Regions from separate parts of the Aggregatibacter sp. oral taxon 513 genome, predicted to be linked through region 3. Evidence: riboswitches for the same ligand, from Rfam matches in the RefSeq annotation. Region 3 holds a riboswitch; each other region holds the start of a gene.
What was found. Region 3 has a riboswitch for thiamine pyrophosphate ahead of thiD (bifunctional hydroxymethylpyrimidine kinase/phosphomethylpyrimidine kinase). Riboswitches for the same ligand answer to the same signal wherever they lie in the genome.

Region 1: linked by a shared signal. The riboswitch ahead of J5A60_RS07410 (ABC transporter ATP-binding protein) and the one ahead of thiD (bifunctional hydroxymethylpyrimidine kinase/phosphomethylpyrimidine kinase) in region 3 are both predicted to bind thiamine pyrophosphate.
Region 2: linked by a shared signal. The riboswitch ahead of thiE (thiamine phosphate synthase) and the one ahead of thiD (bifunctional hydroxymethylpyrimidine kinase/phosphomethylpyrimidine kinase) in region 3 are both predicted to bind thiamine pyrophosphate.

Annotation. Positions count from the first base shown of each region.
Region 1 covers NZ_CP072381.1:1,544,285-1,550,285, forward strand. The annotation lists gene J5A60_RS07395 (autotransporter outer membrane beta-barrel domain-containing protein) at 1-84, shown strand, start outside; gene ispH (4-hydroxy-3-methylbut-2-enyl diphosphate reductase) at 269-1,213, opposite strand; gene lspA (signal peptidase II) at 1,210-1,710, opposite strand; TPP riboswitch at 1,888-1,975, shown strand; gene J5A60_RS07410 (ABC transporter ATP-binding protein) at 2,047-2,769, shown strand; gene J5A60_RS07415 (ABC transporter permease) at 2,766-3,512, shown strand; gene tenA (thiaminase II) at 3,521-4,168, shown strand; gene J5A60_RS07425 (ABC transporter substrate-binding protein) at 4,187-5,134, shown strand; gene ileS (isoleucine--tRNA ligase) at 5,203-6,001, opposite strand, start outside.
Region 2 covers NZ_CP072381.1:1,713,860-1,719,860, reverse strand. The annotation lists gene rsmE (16S rRNA (uracil(1498)-N(3))-methyltransferase) at 1-618, shown strand, start outside; gene J5A60_RS08240 (YqgE/AlgH family protein) at 635-1,192, shown strand; gene ruvX (Holliday junction resolvase RuvX) at 1,192-1,611, shown strand; gene eno (phosphopyruvate hydratase) at 1,710-3,020, opposite strand; gene thiE (thiamine phosphate synthase) at 3,222-3,884, opposite strand; TPP riboswitch at 3,943-4,042, opposite strand; gene pyrG (glutamine hydrolyzing CTP synthase) at 4,187-5,821, opposite strand; partial or broken gene brnQ (branched-chain amino acid transport system II carrier protein) at 5,847-6,001, shown strand, end outside.
Region 3 covers NZ_CP072381.1:1,240,422-1,246,422, forward strand. The annotation lists gene thiQ (thiamine ABC transporter ATP-binding protein) at 1-81, opposite strand, end outside; gene thiP (thiamine/thiamine pyrophosphate ABC transporter permease ThiP) at 65-1,708, opposite strand; gene thiB (thiamine ABC transporter substrate binding subunit) at 1,717-2,721, opposite strand; gene thiD (bifunctional hydroxymethylpyrimidine kinase/phosphomethylpyrimidine kinase) at 2,743-3,552, opposite strand; TPP riboswitch at 3,680-3,767, opposite strand; gene J5A60_RS05950 (lipopolysaccharide assembly protein LapB) at 3,866-6,001, opposite strand, start outside.

The sequences.
Region 1 (6,001 bases), 300 kb from region 3:
GCAGATGTTCGCTACGAACACTCTTTAAGTGGCGCAAAACGTCAAGGCTATAAAGGCTCTGTCGGCATTAAATATTCTTGGTAATCCAAGTGTGAATTAACGTAAGTTACTCTTAATTTAAAGCGGATAAATGACAATAACATTTATCCGCTTTTTATTTCAGCTTGTCTCTTTACGCTTTTTAACAAAGAAAAAGTGCGGTCAATATTCAAAACGTTTCAAATATTGACCGTACTTTCTTTTCATCTTTAGCAAGTGTTGGAGAGAATTAACTCACCTCTTTTACGCGCAATTCTTTTGGCACTTCAAAGAACATATTTTCTTCTAGCCCCTGCAATTCTTCTACATCCGTGACGCCAAATTCTTTCATACGCGCAATCACCGATTGCACTAATTCTTCCGGCGCGGAAGCACCCGCGGTGACACCAATGGTTTGCACGCCATTAAACCAATCCGGCTGAATATCATTGGGATCATCAATTAACTTGGACGCCACCCCCATTCGAGAAGCCAACTCCGCCAAACGGTTAGAGTTAGAGGAGTTTTTGGAGCCTACCACGACCACTAAATCCGATTGTTTTGCCAGTTCACGCACCGCCTGTTGACGATTGGTTGTGGCATAACAAATGTCGTTTTTATGCGGGCCTTGAATCGCAGGATATTTTTCTTTTAACGCGCTGATGGTTTCCGCCGTGTCATCTAAAGACAGCGTGGTTTGCGTCATAAAGGTTAAATCATCGTTGTGGCTCACCGGGAGGTTAGCAATATCCTCAATACTTTCAATGAGATAAATGCCGCCCTCTTGGTTGCCGTATTGCCCCATGGTGCCTTCCACTTCCGGATGGCCTTTGTGCCCGATGAGAATCGCTTTCGTGCCTTTTTTACTGGCACGCGCCACTTGCATATGTACTTTGGTCACCAACGGACAAGTTGCATCAAAGACTTTCAAGCGACGATCTTTGGCTTCTTGGCGTACTGCTTGGGATACGCCATGAGCGGAGAAAATTACAATGGCACCATCCGGCACTTCGCTCAGTTCTTCTACAAAAATAGCCCCACGCTCACGCAAGCCGTTCACCACAAAACGGTTATGCACCACTTCGTGACGTACATAAATGGGCGCACCATGAATTTCCAACGCCAATTCAACAATACTGATGGCACGATCGACGCCGGCACAAAAACCGCGTGGGTTGGCTAAAATTATCTTCATTTTTGACCGCTCTTTTGTTTATTCTTATCACCTTTAAAGGCATCTAATGCCAGTAAACCGGCGCCGATACAAATGGCAATATCTGCCACATTAAAAACCGGGTAATGATAAATGTCCCAATAAAAATCAAAGAAATCCACCACAAAACCGTTGTAGGCACGATCCACCATATTAGCAAGTGCACCACCAATAATCAGGGCATAAGCTGAATTTTGTAATTTTTGGTCGGCACGATTTTTCTTCATGAAATACGCCAGCATCAGAGAAATACTAATCGCCAACAGAATAAAGAAATATTTTTGCCAACCATCGTGATCCGCCAAAAAGCTGAATGCCGCGCCATAATTTCGTACATAAGTGAGATTAAACACCGGCAGAACATTCACGCTTTCATACAAATCAAATTTTTGTACCACGATATATTTCGTCAGCAAATCAAGCAAAAAAGCGACCGCACTTAGCCAGAGAAAAGAGAGTCCGGATTTTTGTTGGGACATAGTTTTTCCTAAATAAAATCATTATCAAAATTAGGTTGCCATTCTAGCACAAGGCAAGGTTTTATACAGAAAAACTGATTTGGAACATCATGAAAGAACAGAATTTCTCTATGACGGGGATCACAAAATTTAACAGCGCAATTTGTTTTTCCTGCTCTTTTTCGATAGACTCTGCGCCATTATTAGTCGGGGTGCCATTGGCTGAGATAATACCCGTGAACCTGAAACAGTTAACACTGACGTAGGAAACTAAATCATGTCTATATTGCCATTCTTTTTAAAAACATTCTTAAAATCCACCGCACTTTTCTGCCTCCCTCGCTAAGTTAGCCTGCGATGCATTGTCTCGATATCCAACATCTATGCTTGCAATTCGATCACAAGCCGCTGTTTGTCGATCTTCATTTTCGTGTAGAACAAGGGGAATGGGTTGTGCTACTTGGGCGTTCCGGTGTAGGGAAATCCACCTTACTTCGCGCCATTGCAGGATTGGAAAATGCAGCGATTACACAAGGGCATATCCAATTTGCCCCTCATACCAAAGCGGCTTGGTTAGCACAGCAAGACAGTTTATTCCCATGGCTTTCTGTGTTGAATAACGTGCAGTTGGCGCAGCACCTTAGCGGTCAGAAAAATGCCAAAACCCAAGAGAAAGCCAAAGAACTATTACATGCCGTCGGCATGGCGGCTCATTGGCATAAACCTTGTTATCAACTTTCCGGCGGACAACGTCAACGGGTGGCACTGGCCCGCACCTTAATGCAAGATGCCGATTTAATTTTAATGGACGAACCCTTTTCCGCCCTGGATGCGGTCACCCGTTTACAGTTACAAAATCTTGCCTGCGAACTGTTGCAAGGGAAAACGGTGATTTTGGTAACCCATGATCCGCAAGAAGCCATTCGTTTAGGCGAAAAAATTTATGTATTGCAAGGACAACCGGTGCAAATAAAACAGGTTGCTCAATTAGATCCCATAAAGCCCCATCAGCTTCACCAAGAGGCGCTGTGGTCGCTACAAAATAAGCTTATCGAACAATTAATGGCGGAGCCAACATGAAAAAAATAGCCCGTCTTATCTTATTAAGCGCCCTGTTCATTGCGTTCTGGCAAGGCATTATCAGTCTGTTTGATGTGCCGCCCTACTTATTGCCTACCCCGCTTGCTGTATGGCAACGATTAATGACGCAAGCGGACTTGCTCTTCATGCATGCCCAAATTACGTTGCTGGAAATTTTGTTAGGCTTATTTTTCGGTTTTCTATTCGGGCTATCCTCTGCGCTACTACTTACTCTTTCCCGCAAAATCTCGGCTTTCTTAATGCCATTATTAGTGATTTCACAAGCTATTCCGGTGTTTGCTATCGCGCCATTACTGGTGTTGTGGCTTGGTTATGGCATGGCATCCAAAATCACCATGGCGATTTTGATTATCTATTTTCCCGTCACGGCAGCCTGCTATGACGGCCTACGCAACACACCGAAACCCTGGCTTCAACTTGCCCAAACCTTGCGTATTTCACCTGCGGCAATGCTATTTAAAGTGCGTTTACCGGCGGCATTGCCCGCATTAGCATCAGGATTACGCATTGCCGTCTCCATTGCGCCCATTGGCGCCATTGTGGGGGAATGGGTCGGTTCTTCGGAAGGATTGGGCTATTTAATGTTACAAGCCAATGCCCGAATACAAATCGACTTAATGTTTGCGGCGCTATTTTTACTTTTACTCATGGCGCTTTGCCTGTATTTCATCGTGGATAAATTACTGCGCAAAGCCCTGCCGTGGGTAAGCTATGTGCATTAGGAGGAAAAATGCTCAACCAACTGATTAAAAACGCCCAGCCTTATTGGCAACAATATGTAGAACATGACTTTGTCAAACAGTTGGCAAATGGCACCTTGCCGGCAGAGTGCTTTCGTCATTATTTAAAACAGGATTACCTTTACCTGTTTCATTACAGTCGTGCATTTGCCTTGGGTATCTTTAAAGCCAAAGACTTTAGCCAAATGGAAATACCTCGAAAAAGCCTTGAAAGTATTTGTCAGGAAATTCAATTACATTTGGCCTATTGCCGACAATGGGGCATCAGTGAAGCGGAAATATTTGCCACCCAAGAAAGCGCCGCTTGTATTGCCTATACTCGCTATTTATTAGATTGCGGTGCCAGCGGCGGTTTAGCTGAAATTTATGCGGCCATTACGCCTTGTGCCGTAGGCTACGCACAAATCGCACGCTATATCACAGAAAACTACCCGCGCTTAGCCAATAATCCGTATCAAACTTGGATCGACACCTATGCTTCGGAGGCTTTTCAACAAGAAGCGGAAGAAACGTCTAACTTTTTGACCGCACTTTGTGCTGAATTTACGCCATCCCAACAAAACCAGATTCAACACATCTTTACGACGGCCACCCGCATGGAAATTGCCTTCTGGCAAATGGGGTTGGATCTCGCTTAACCACAAAAAGGAGCTACTATGAAAAAACATATTCTTTCAACATTGATTATCGGCGCGCTTTCACTTAGCGTTCAAGCCGCTGAAAAACAAAAACTATCTTTAATGCTGGATTGGTTTGTCAACCCGGATCACGCGGCGTTGATCGTTGCACAGCAAAAAGGCTTTTTTGCCGAACATAATCTGGAAGTGGATATTATTGAGCCTGCCGATCCATCGCTACCGCCTAAATTGGTCGCCGCCGGCAAAACAGATTTAGCCGTAGATTATCAACCGCAACTGCATATTCAAATAGATGAAAAACTACCTTTAGTGCGTATTGCGACATTGGCAGATTCTCCGCTAAACAGCTTGGTCACGTTAGAAAACAGCGGCATCAAAACCTTAGCGGATTTGAAAGGAAAGAAAATTGGCTATTCCGTTAGCGGTTTTGAAACAGCACTGCTGGATGCCATGTTGAAGTCGGCCAATTTAAGTAATAAAGATGTCCAACTGATTAACGTGAATTGGTCTCTCTCCCCTTCTTTAATTAGCAAACAAGTGGATGTGGTTATAGGTTCATTCCGCAATTTTGAATTGAATCAATTAGCCATTGAAGGTTATCAAGGTAAGGCGTTTTTCCCTGAACAGCATGGCGTGCCGACCTATGATGAATTAATTATCGTCGCCAATAAAGACAAGATTCATGAAGCGAAATACAAAGATTTTATCAGCGCGCTACAACAAGCCACCGATTACCTTTATGCACACCCGGAAGAAAGTTGGCAGCTTTTTGTCAGCTATAAACCGACAGAATTGGATAACGAGCTTAACCGCCGCGCCTGGAAAGACACGCTGCCTTATTTGAGTAAACAACCGGGTAGCTTTAATAAAGCGAACTATGAAAAAATGGCGGACTTTATGTTGCAACAAGGATTATTGAAATCGAAAACGGCGGTAGAACATTACGCCACGGAACTGAAAAAATAAATAAATGCTTTACGATCAAAAAGTGCGGTCAATTTTGACCGCACTTTTATTTAGACTTTACTGCATGATTAAGCGAAACGTCTCACTTCGCCGTTACCTGCAACGTTTTCTACGCAACGCGGGCAAAGTGTCGGATGTTCCGGATTCACGCCGATTTTGTCGGAATAATGCCAGCAACGTGGACATTTTTCACCGTTAGAACGTACAACACTTACTGCAATCCCCTCTAACTCGCCAACAGCCACATCTGCCGGTTTGTCTGCTAATGCTTTCACTTCCGCTTTTGAGGTAATTAACACGAAACGTAATTCATTGCCTAATTGTTCTAACAAGGCACGATATTCATCGTTAGCATAAACGGTCACTTCCGCTTCCAAACCGCCACCGATCACTTTGTCGTTACGGGCGATTTCTAACACACGGTTCACTTCAGAACGTACTTTGATCAGTTGCTGCCAGTAAGCATCATCTAATTTTTCGTTCGCACCCAAGCCGAATAAGCCTTCATAGAATTCTTCAGTGAAGACGAATTCTGCACGTGCAGTTGCCGTTTGTGGCAAGTAGCCCCACACTTCATCTGCGGTGAAGGAAAGGATCGGTGCCATCCAACGTACCAATGCTTCCGCGATGTGCCATAAAGCGGTTTGGCAACTACGGCGCGCAAGGCTGTCTGCTTTGGTGGTGTATTGACGATCTTTGATAATATCAAGGTAGAACGAGCCCATTTCCACCGAACAGAAACGCATTAAGCGTTGCACCACGGCGTGGAATTGATAGTTATCATAAGCATCTTTGATTTCGTTTTGTGCTTCTAATGCACAAGCCACCGCCCAACGATCCAAGCTCATCATTTCTTCCGGTTTAACT
Region 2 (6,001 bases), 470 kb from region 3:
CTTGAACTTTTCGATGGCAGTAACCATATCTATCAAGCTGTCATCAATGCGGTAACGAAAAAATCCGTTGATGTCGATATTTTGAGTCGTCAGTTAGATGATCGTGAAAGTCCACTTGCGATCCATTTAGGACAAGTGATTTCCCGTGGGGAACGCATGGAATTTACGATTCAGAAATCCGTTGAACTGGGTGTGAATGTCATTACGCCTCTGTGGTCGGAACGTTGTGGCGTGAAATTAGACGGTGAACGCATGGAGAAAAAAATTCAGCAATGGCAAAAAATTGCGATTGCTGCCTGCGAACAGTGCGGACGGAATACCATCCCGGAAATTCGTCCGTTAATGAAATTACAACAATGGTGTGCCGAACCAGATGACGCACTCAAATTAAATTTACATCCAAGAGCCAGTTATTCCATTCGTACTCTGCCGGCAATCCCTAAGGCGGGGGTTCGCTTATTAATCGGTTCGGAAGGCGGTTTGTCCCCACAAGAAATTGCACAAACCGAGGAACATGGCTTTGTGGAAGTCTTATTAGGAAAACGTGTATTACGCACTGAAACCGCAGCGATGGCGGCAATTACCGCCTTGCAAGTGTGTTTTGGTGATTTAGGATAGAGAAAAACGAAATATGATGGATTTACAAGATCATCTCTTGATTGCTATGCCCAATTTAGATGACAGTTATTTTTACCGCTCGGTGATTTATATCTGTGAACATAATGAAAAAGGTTCTATGGGATTGGTATTAAATCAACCGACAGATTTAAGTATTGCGGAGTTGGGTGCCAAGATGAATTTCATGATGGTTAGCAACCGCACTTATAGTGATAAGTTGGTACTTGCCGGCGGGCCGGTCAATGTTGATCGTGGTTTTATTTTGCATACCAACACCCATGAGCCTTTTGATCATAGTTATCGGGTGAACGACAACCTCATGCTGACGACTTCAGCGGATGTCGTGGATACTTTTGGTACGTTATTGGAGCCGGAAAAATACTTGGTGGCACTTGGTTGTGCGAGTTGGGAACCGAATCAGTTGGAACGGGAAATTATGAATAACTCTTGGTTAGTTGTACCAGCAACCGAGCAGATTTTATTTGATTTGCCGTACGAAGAGCGCTGGCTTGCAGCAAATCAATTGTTAGGTATTGATTCCCATAATTTTGCCGGTCAGGTAGGGCACAGTTAATGGGCATTACGGTTATCGCCTTTGATTTCGGCACAAAAAGTATCGGTTGTGCGGTCGGGCAAAGTATTACCGGCACGGCGCAATCCTTACCCGCATTCAAGGCGCAAGACGGTATTCCAAACTGGGAAGCCATTGAAAAGTGTATTCAAGATTGGCAACCTGAACGACTTGTGGTGGGGTTACCATTGAACATGGACGGCACGGAACAGCCGTTAACTTTACGGGCAAAAAAATTTGCTAACCGTCTTCATGGGCGTTTCAATTTGCCGGTGGAGTTACAGGACGAACGATTAACTACCACAGAAGCCCGTAGCGAGATTTTCGAGCGGGGCGGTTATCGCGCGCTCAATAAAAGTAAAGTGGATGGCATTTCAGCCTGCTTGATTTTAGAAAGTTGGTTTGAAAATTACGTTGAGTGACTGGTCATAAAATACATAAAAAATCACCGCACTTTTTATCTTTCAACAAAAAGTGCGGTGTTTTTTTAGCGCGTTTTAATAACCGCGATGGTTATTAATTAAGCTTGACCTTTAACCGCTTTCAAGCCTGGGAACGGCGCTGGTGTACCTGCGCGTTCTAATGCTTCTTCGATACGGATTAATTGGTTGTATTTCGCAATACGGTCAGAACGGCTCATAGAACCGGTTTTGATTTGACCTGCTGCGGTACCCACTGCTAAGTCAGCAATAGTTGCGTCTTCAGTTTCACCGGAACGGTGAGAGATCACAGCAGTGTAACCAGCATCTTTCGCCATTTTAATCGCAGCCAAGGTTTCACTTAAAGAACCGATTTGGTTGAACTTGATTAAGATGGAGTTTGCGATACCTTTTTCGATACCTTCTTTTAAGATTTTGGTGTTAGTTACGAATAAGTCGTCACCCACTAATTGAACGCGGTCGCCTAACACTTTAGTTTGGTATGCGAAGCCTTCCCAGTCAGATTCGTCTTGACCGTCTTCGATAGACACGATTGGGTATTGTTTGGTTAATTCTTCAAGATAGTGTGTGAACTCTTGAGAAGTGAATGAACGGCCTTCGCCTTTCATTTCATATTTGCCAGTTTCTTTGTTGTAGAATTCAGAAGATGCGCAGTCCATGGCTAAAGTCACGTCTTTACCTAATACATAACCTGCTTTTTCTACTGCTTCTTTGATACAGGCTAACGCGTCTGCATTAGAGGCTAAGTTTGGTGCGAAACCACCTTCATCACCGACAGCTGTGCTCATGCCTTTAGATTTTAATACTTTTGCAAGATTGTGGAACACTTCTGCACCGATACGAAGTGCTTCACGTAAGGTTTTCGCACCAACCGGTTGGATCATGAATTCTTGGATATCAACGTTGTTGTCTGCGTGCTCACCACCGTTGATGATGTTCATCATTGGTAATGGCATAGCGTAAACGCCTGGCGTGCCGTTAAGTTCTGCGATGTAAGCGTAAAGTGGTAAACCTTTAGACGCTGCGGCTGCTTTTGCGTTTGCTAAGGATACCGCTAAGATGGAGTTTGCACCGAAGTTAGATTTGTTGTCAGTGCCATCTAAATCGATCATGATTTGGTCGATTTCAGCTTGGTTAGACGCATCTTTACCAAGAATTGCTTCAGCAATCGGGCCGTTTACTGCGGCAACCGCTTTTAATACGCCTTTACCTAAGAAGCGGGATTTGTCGCCGTCACGTAATTCTAACGCTTCGCGAGAACCGGTAGATGCACCTGATGGCGCCGCTGCAAGACCGACGAATCCGCCTTCTAAATGCACTTCGGCTTCCACTGTTGGGTTACCACGAGAGTCGATAATTTCGCGACCAATGACTTTAACGATTTTTGCCATTTTATTTTCCTCATTAAGTTAATTAAAACGGGTTAGTTTGCTCTAAAAATGTCGGTATCATAAAGCTATTTTGTTCCTTTGTCTTGCAAAAACTACAGACAATTTGATTTTGCTCTATGTTTTCTGGCGTCTGAAGTGCGGTTCAATTTTAAGATGAATTTTTCAAGCTATTTCACCACGAATTTGAACGAAAATGTCTCGTCATTCGGCAAAATATTGCAGTAAATTTTTCACCGCACGTTGCCAGTCTTGCGTTTTGGTTACAGCGGAAATCACGGCTATGCTGCCTACCCCGGTGTCCAAAATATCAGGAAAATGCGAAGCACTGATGCCGCCGATTGCGACAGTCGGCATTTTACCTAAGTTTTTCACCTGTGCGGCCAAATTAGCAACGCCTTGAGGGGCGGAAGGCATCTCTTTGGTTTGTGTCGGGAAAATATGTCCGAGGGCAACATAAGAGGGGCGCAACGGTAACACCAGATCGACTTCTTCTTGATTGTGGGTTGAGACACCGAGACGTAGCCCCGCTTGTTGGATGGCGTTTAAATCCGCTGTGAGCAAATCCTCCTGCCCAAGATGGACGCCATAAGCCTGATACTTAATTGCCAACGGCCAAAAATCATCTACAAATAACCGAACTTGATACTGTTTGGCTAAGGTAATACAGCGCGCAATTTCCTCTTCCGCCTGTTCTGCAGTGCGATCTTTAATACGAATTTGTAACGTTTTCACGCCGGCGTGAATGAGCCTTTCAACCCATTCATAACTGTCCACGATGACATACAAGCCCAACTTAAATTCGGTGGGTGCAAAAGGGGCTTTGGGCGGGATGATTTCTGATAAATGAGACACGGCTTCCGACATGGTAATCTCCGATAAGATGAATAAAAAGTAGCTTGCGCGGAAGGTGTGATGAAATGTAAATGGCTAATAACTTGTTCCCTACGCGGGGATTAACCCACAGGTTCCACGGATCTCGCATTCATTGCGATCTCAGCCTTCCGGCACTCCGACAAGAGGGTTCTCAATATAGTGAAAGACAAGAGGCAGAACAAGAGCAAAGGCCATTTTTTGTGAAGTGGATCACGGCGAGAAAATAAAAAAGTGCGGTCAAAAATCCAAGTGTTTTTCTGATCGCACTTTCATTTCAATTTTTCAGAAAGCCGTTAGTCAGATTTTTTCTGATTGGTTTTTGCCGCTTTCACAAAGCCTTCGAATAACGGGTGACCGTCACGTGGCGTAGAGGTGAATTCCGGGTGGAATTGGCAAGCGACAAACCAAGGGTGGTTTGGCACTTCAATGATTTCCACCAGTTTTTTATCGGCGGATAAACCGGTCACTTTTAAGCCTGCTTTTTCGATTTGTGGAAGCAATACGTTATTGACTTCGTAACGGTGACGATGGCGTTCTTCAATGGTTTCTGCACCGTATAATTGACGTGCTAAGCTGCCTTCAATTAAATGGCATTTTTGTGCGCCAAGACGCATGGTGCCACCTAAATCAGATTCATCACTACGGACCTCCGTATTGCCTTCCGCATTTTGCCATTCGGTGATTAAACCTACCACCGGTTGCGGACAAGTGCGGTCGAATTCGGAAGAGTTTGCCTGGGTCATGCCGGCAACATTACGGGCGAACTCGATGAGCGCCACTTGCATACCTAAGCAAATACCTAAATACGGAATATTGTTTTCACGCGCATATTTAGCTGTGAGGATTTTGCCTTCCACACCACGATAGCCGAAGCCACCCGGCACTAAAATACCGTCTAAACCTTTTAAGATGTCAACGCCTTTGGTTTCTACATCTTGTGAGTCGATGTATTTGATATTTACGCTCAAGCGATTTTTTAAACCGGCGTGTTTTAGGGCTTCGTTCACGGATTTATACGCATCCGGTAATTCGGTGTATTTACCCACCATACCGATAGTGACTTCGCCTGTCGGGTTGGCTTGTTGATACAATACTTGTTCCCATTCGGATAAATCGGCCTCCGGGCAAGTTAAGTGGAAGCGATTGCAAATGAAATCGTCCAATCCTTGAGATTTCAAGAGTGCCGGAATTTGGTAAATGGAAGACACATCTTTCAGAGAAATCACCGCGCGTTCCGGTACGTTACAGAATAACGCAATTTTGGCGCGTTCATTTGGCGGAATCATGCGGTCGGAACGGCAAATCAGCACGTCCGGTTGAATGCCGATGGACAACAATTCTTTCACAGAATGTTGTGTCGGTTTGGTTTTGACTTCGCCGGCGGTCGGAATATAAGGAACAAGCGTTAAGTGCATGAAAATCGTGCGTTCACGTCCTACTTGTACGGCAAGCTGACGCAATGCTTCTAAGAACGGGAGGGATTCAATATCGCCTACGGTACCACCCACTTCCACGATAGCCACATCATGTCCCGCTGCGCCATCAATCACGCGTGCTTTAATTTCGTTGGTAATGTGTGGAATCACTTGAATGGTGGCGCCTAAATAATCTCCGCGACGCTCTTTGCGTAACACTTCAGAATAGATTTTACCGGTTGTGAAGTTGTTACGTTTGGTCATTTTTGTACGAATAAAACGTTCGTAGTGACCTAAATCTAAATCGGTTTCCGCGCCGTCTTGGGTCACGAAAACTTCACCGTGCTGGGTCGGGCTCATCGTGCCCGGATCGACGTTGATATAAGGGTCGAGTTTCATGATTGTGACGTTCAAGCCACGCGCTTCTAAGATTGCCGCAAGGGACGCCGCTGCAATACCTTTACCAAGCGAAGAAACCACGCCGCCTGTGACGAAAATATAATTGGTAGCCATAAGAAACCTGTTTGTTACTATTGGAATGAATGGAAAAATTAGAATAAAGATAATCTATCAAGACGGGAGCGTAGTTTACAACAAAGGTCGGATGAACTCAATCGCCGCGCTTGCGGATTTGACAGAAAGTGCGGTGGAAAAATATCACACTTTTTTTATGTTTTATTACGAAATTTCCCC
Region 3 (6,001 bases):
ACGCTCTCCTACCGCCACCTGCAAATCAAACGACATCGGCAATGTGTCATCAGCTAAAAATACGTTATCTAAGCGAATCATGTTGTTCCTTTTGATGTTCAATTAAAGCAAAAATGGCACCGCATAATAACAGCAAAATACCTGCGGTAACAGCAGCTTCTTGATGGCGATAACTGCCTAATTGTTGATATAACAAATGGGGCAACGAAGTAAATTCTTGGTTACCGAACAACGCAATCGCCGTGAAATCCCCCAACGAAAGCGCAAATGCCAAGGCAAGCGCATAGTTTATTGGTGTACGAAGTGAATGCCATTCAATTAGACAAAAACGTTGCCAGCCAACAATCCCAAGGGAGTTACACAAACGTTCGTAATACAACATATTGTTGTTGAATGGCTCAGTTAAAATGCGCAGTACGAAAGGCATGGCACTCAAGGCGTTACACGCAACAACAATGGCAAATAAATGGGCATTGGTAAAATCTACGTCACGCAACAATAAAAATAACCCCATCGCCAATACCAAAATGGGAATCGCCAAAATCACCATGCCGGCATTGAGAATAAATTGCGCTGTTTTTACATAATACAGCCATTGCAAACGGCGTGAGAGTAACAACAATGCCACCGCCATGAGCAATGCCAGCAAGGCGGACGCAGGCGCAATAGTTAACGAGTAGGTTAAGGCTTTCCACAGTTGCGGATTGTGCCACGCCGTCAGCCACTTGCCTGATGTCAGTGCGCTAAACAAAATATTTAACAACGGCGACAACATAAAACACACAAAAACGCCGAGCAAAAAAACATGGAAAATTTTGACCGCACTTTTCGATGGACTCAGCCAACGATACGGGCTGCTTAACGTGGTTTGTGAGGTAGTGTTGAACAGACTACTAAACGTAAATAGCAGCAAACAAAACACAAACTGCAATAAGGCAAACACTGCCGCTTTTGGCAAATCAAATTCAAATAAAATCGCCTGATAAATCGCCGTTTCTAGCGTGGTATATTGCGGCCCACCGCCTAAGGTGAGCACCACCGTAAAACTGGTAAAACAGAGCATAAAAATCAAGCTGAAAGTCGGCAACATCTGACGACGCAGTGCATGCCATTCCACCAATCGCACAAAACGCCAACCACGAATATTCAGTTGTGCCGCCAACTGATGCTGTTCATAAGGAATGCTTTCCAAACTTTGTAAAAACAGTTTGGTTGCCAGCGGAATGTTAAAGAAAAGATGCGCAATTAAAATCCCCGACAAGCCGTAAATGCTGCCCGTCCAAGTGCGGTCCCAAAAATGCAAGAGTTGTGCAATCCAACCGGAGGCGCCATAAATGCCAATTAAGCCGAAAATCGCCACCAACACCGGCAACACAAAAGTCAGCGACATGATTTTCAGCAAAAAGGCTTTACCGACAAATTCCACATAATAAAAAGCGCGAGCGAGTAGCACACCGAAGAACAGGGATAACAACGCAGAAAGCAACGCTTGTCCGAAGCTAAACGCAATAACGTGATGCAAATAGCGATCGGCAAAGAACTGTTGCCACTGAAATTCAGTGCCCTGCGCCAACACGGCACGCATGGCAAAGCCATAAAGCAACGAAATCAGCAAAATAACGCTAATTCCGCCCACATAATGACGCGGGCGGAATTGCGGGCTAGAAAAAAATAAGCGGGTAAACAATGAACGAGACAACCAAAACATCGTTCGAATTATTTAGTTAATGTGGTTTGCCATTGATTAATCCAATTCCGCAACGTTTCTGGGCTAATATTGGAGGTATTCAAAAAAGACTGCTTCAACACAGTTTCTTTTAGGGCATCAAAGTGCGGTTCAACCGGCGCTTGGATCACCGGGAACATCACGTTTGCCGTGACAATCGGCTTTTGCGCTTCCGGTGTCAGTAAAAAATCCATGAAATAATCAGCACATTGATTTTTATGCTCTGCGATTCGCGCTGCCAATTCTACTTGCATCACATTGCCTTCAGCAAACGTGGTTGCCGCATAATTCTCTTTATTTTCAAATAATTGATGGTATAACGGCGAAGTGGTGTAACTTAATACGACATCTGCCTCCCCTTTCAAGAATGCGCCGTAAGTGTCAGACCAGCCCTTGCCCACCGTAACTGTGTGTTTGGCAAGTTGTTGCCAGGCTTGCGCCACTTGGTCTGCCGGATAAACCGTATTCATCCACACTAATAACCCCCGTCCCACGCTGCTGGTGCGCGGATCTTGATAGATCACACGTAAATCTTCACGCTCTACCAATTCTTTTAGGCTTTTCGGTGGATTTTTCACTTTATTTTTGTCATAGACAAAGGCGTATGTGCCGAAATCGTAAGGCAAGAACGTGTTATCCGTCCATTGATTTGGCAAAGAAAGTTGGCTTAAGTCGATGCTATTTGAATCAAATAATTGGCTTTTTTTCGCTTCATCCAATACAAAATTATCCAAGCCTAACACGATATCCGCTTTGGTTTTATGCCCTTCCAGACGCACGCGGTTAAACAACGTGCCGCCGCTTTCAAATGGCATATAATTCACCTTGCAAAGTGGGAATTGCTGTTCAAATGCTTGTTTTACTTTCAGGCCAGCGCCCCAATCAGACGTAAAAGAATCGTAAGTATAAATATTCACGGTTTCTTCGTAATGATTCGCCAATGCCATACCGGTGTATAAAGAAAGTGCGGTCAAAATTAACGTTGTTTTTTTCATGTGTCTGTTCCTCAGTCTAAATTACATTTTATTTTGATAAGCCCAATGATTGGTCGGTCCATGTCCATGGCCGATATTTAACGGATGGCTAATTGCCGCAGTAATGTAGTCTTTTGCGGTTTTAATTGCCTGTTCCACGGAAACGCCTTTGGCAAGCTCCGCCGTCATACAAGCGGAGAACGTGCAACCCGTACCATGGGTTTGCGCTGTCGCATAACGTGGGCGTTCTAAAGTAAATTGTGCGCTAGGAGTAAAAACCCAATCACGACATACCGCACTTTGTGAATGCGCGCTGTGTCCGCCTTTAATCACCACCGTTTTCACACCACGCGCCTGCAAAATTTGTGCTGCTTGTTGCGCCGTTTGATCGTCAATGACCTCCACGCCTGTTAGTGCTTTAGCTTCCGGCAAGTTCGGCGTAATCACATCGGCCAACGGCAATAAAAATGTATTCAAAGAATCGACCGCACTTTGTTGCAACAATGGCGCACCGCCTTTTGCGATCATAACAGGATCTAACACCAACATGCCGAAGTAATACTGATTTAATGCCTCAGCGACACATTCGATAATCTCTGCTGTGCCTAACATACCGATTTTAAAGGCGCTAATCGTGAAATCATCAGCAATCGCTTTCAGCTGGCTTTGAATGGTTTGAAGGGGGATGGCGTGAATATCAAAGACGCCTAAGGTGTTTTGCGCCGTGACGGCCGTAATCACCGAGGTGCCAAACACACCACGCATTTGAAAGGTTTTTAAATCAGCCTGAATGCCGGCACCACCGCCGCTATCTGAGCCGGCAATGGTCAACGCCTGCGCGACTTTACTCATAACGTCCCCCGCCATTTACCGGCACAGAACGACAAAACGCATATTGCATCATTGTTCCTTTTTTAATGAAAAAAGATAATCAGCAATAATGACGAATGAAGAAGATGTGGAGAAAAAGAAAGGAAGTGTGATTTTCTCGTTAGTTTCCTACGTCAGTATTAACTGTATCAGGTTCACGGGTATGATCTCAGCACAAAGCACCCCGACTAATAACGGGGTTCAGTCTATCTATTTTGCTGAGGAAGGGCAAGGGGATTGTTGGGTGGGGAGAGAAGCACCTTGGGGAAATAAGGTGCTTTAAATGTACAAAAAGCTAAGAAGATTTTACTCTAAAAGGATTCGTTGAACTCATCACCATATTTCCTTTTTCATCATTGAGCAGCTTTCTAAAATGATCCTTATACTTCTCAGAACCCGAGGAAAGATATATTTTATGAATTGCCTTTTTTACATCCTGTTCGTATTCAACATACATTTGTCCCTGTTCCGGATTCATTTGAATTTTATCATCACAAATACTAGCAATGTAAATAATACGACACTCCTGTTCTTCTTTAAAAGCCGAATGTTTCACTAAATATCTTAATGGCAAAAGAATTTTATCTAAAATTTCATGGGTTTTCTCATCTGAAGATAATTTTGAAATTTCTTCTTTTATCTCCGTAAGTTTCTCCCTAACATTTTTCTCAATTTGATCTATTTTTTTCTTATATATTTTCCAGCGGGTAGAAGGTTTTGACTTTTCATCTTCTCTATAAAATGTCAGTTCCTCTCTTTGAGCAAGTTGTAAATAAAAAGGTTTATTATCTGAATAGGACTCTAAATAAATGCAACGGTAAAGGGGTAGTTTAGAAACCAATATAGGGTTAGGCTTATTACTCTCTCCCTGCTTTTCATCAATTTTTTTATTATCAAGAAATACCTCCGTTTTAAAAGGCGCATTTTGATGACTTAACGTATTGAAAGCACTCACCTCTTGATTAAAAAATTTATCTCTCTCAAACACCAAACTAATCCCTGAAGCCTCTTGTCCCTTTTCTTTCCCATACAATCTAAATTGATTAAGGCTGTCGTGGTTAAATGTAAAACAACTAATAAATGTGATTAAATCATCTTCACTTTTTTTACCATAGTTTAAGAAATCCTTTAAAATAGTGCCCTCCGTAGGATCATTCACCCCTTTAATCGTACTCAATCTAAATTTAGATGAACTTTTTTCCTCAGTAGGATTTAATAAAGAAAAACCAATCAATGGTCGAGTATAATGTGCTATATTTTTCTCAAAATCCTCACTCGCCAAAGTTTCTATTTTTAGTTCATTTAATATTTCTGTAACACGGTCCAATATCTTTAAAAGATGAATATCTTTACTTTTAAAAATAAATTTTAAAATATCATGACGATAATCAAACTTTACTCTTTCAAAAATATTATTAACAAACTTGCCAGCACGGTGTCCCTTCTTAATTAATTCAGGAATAAAACTATTAAGTAACATTTCTGTAATTCTTGAATACAAATGCTGGGAATCACTTCTTTTTATATTTAGAAGAATATTTACCGATTTCTTCCATTTGCCGTTATCAGCCCAAACTTTAGCTAAATTCCATTGAGCCAGAGCAAAAAGTTTTGGAGAATCTTCCCGGTGAATCGCCTTATACGCTGCAACCTCCTTTTCCTGCTCTCCTTTTTCTGCCCAAATAATCCCTACATTCCATTGAGCAAGAGCAAAAATTTGCTTGTCATCTTCCCGTTGAATCACTTCATAGGCAGCAATCGCCTTTTCCTGCTCGCCTTTTTCTTCCCAAATCTCAGCTAAACCCAATTGAGCTCGCGCAAAAGCCTTCGGGTAATCTTCCCGCTGAATAGTTTTATAGGTAGCCGCTGCTTTTTTCTGTTCTCCTTTTTCTTCCCACATAACCGCCAAATTATATTGAGCTTTAGCAAAAGTTTCCTTATCATCTTCCCGATGAATAGCTTCATAAGCCGCAATCGCCTTTTCCTGCTCGCCTTTTTCTTCCCAAATCTCAGCTAAACCCAATTGAGCTCGCGCAAAAGCCTTCGGGTAATCTTCCCGCTGAATAGTTTGATAGGTAGCCGCTGCTTTTTTCTGTTCTCCTTTTTCTTTCCAAAGAAAACCTAAATTAAACAGAGCCTTAGCAAAAGTTTCCTTATCATCTTCCCGATGAATAGCTTCATAAGCCGCAATCGCCTTTTCCTGATCGCCTTTTTCTTCCCAAAGAAAACCTAAATTAAACAGAGCCTTAGCAAAAGCTTTTGGGTTATCTTCTCGTTGAATGGTTTCATAGATAGCAATCGCCTTTTCTTGCTCGCCTTTTTTTTGCCAAATAAGTGCTAAATTATATTGAGCCTGAGCAAAAAATTTAGGAGAACTTTCCCGCTTTATTAACTGGTAAAACTCAATCGCCTCCTCTAATTTCCCTTGTTC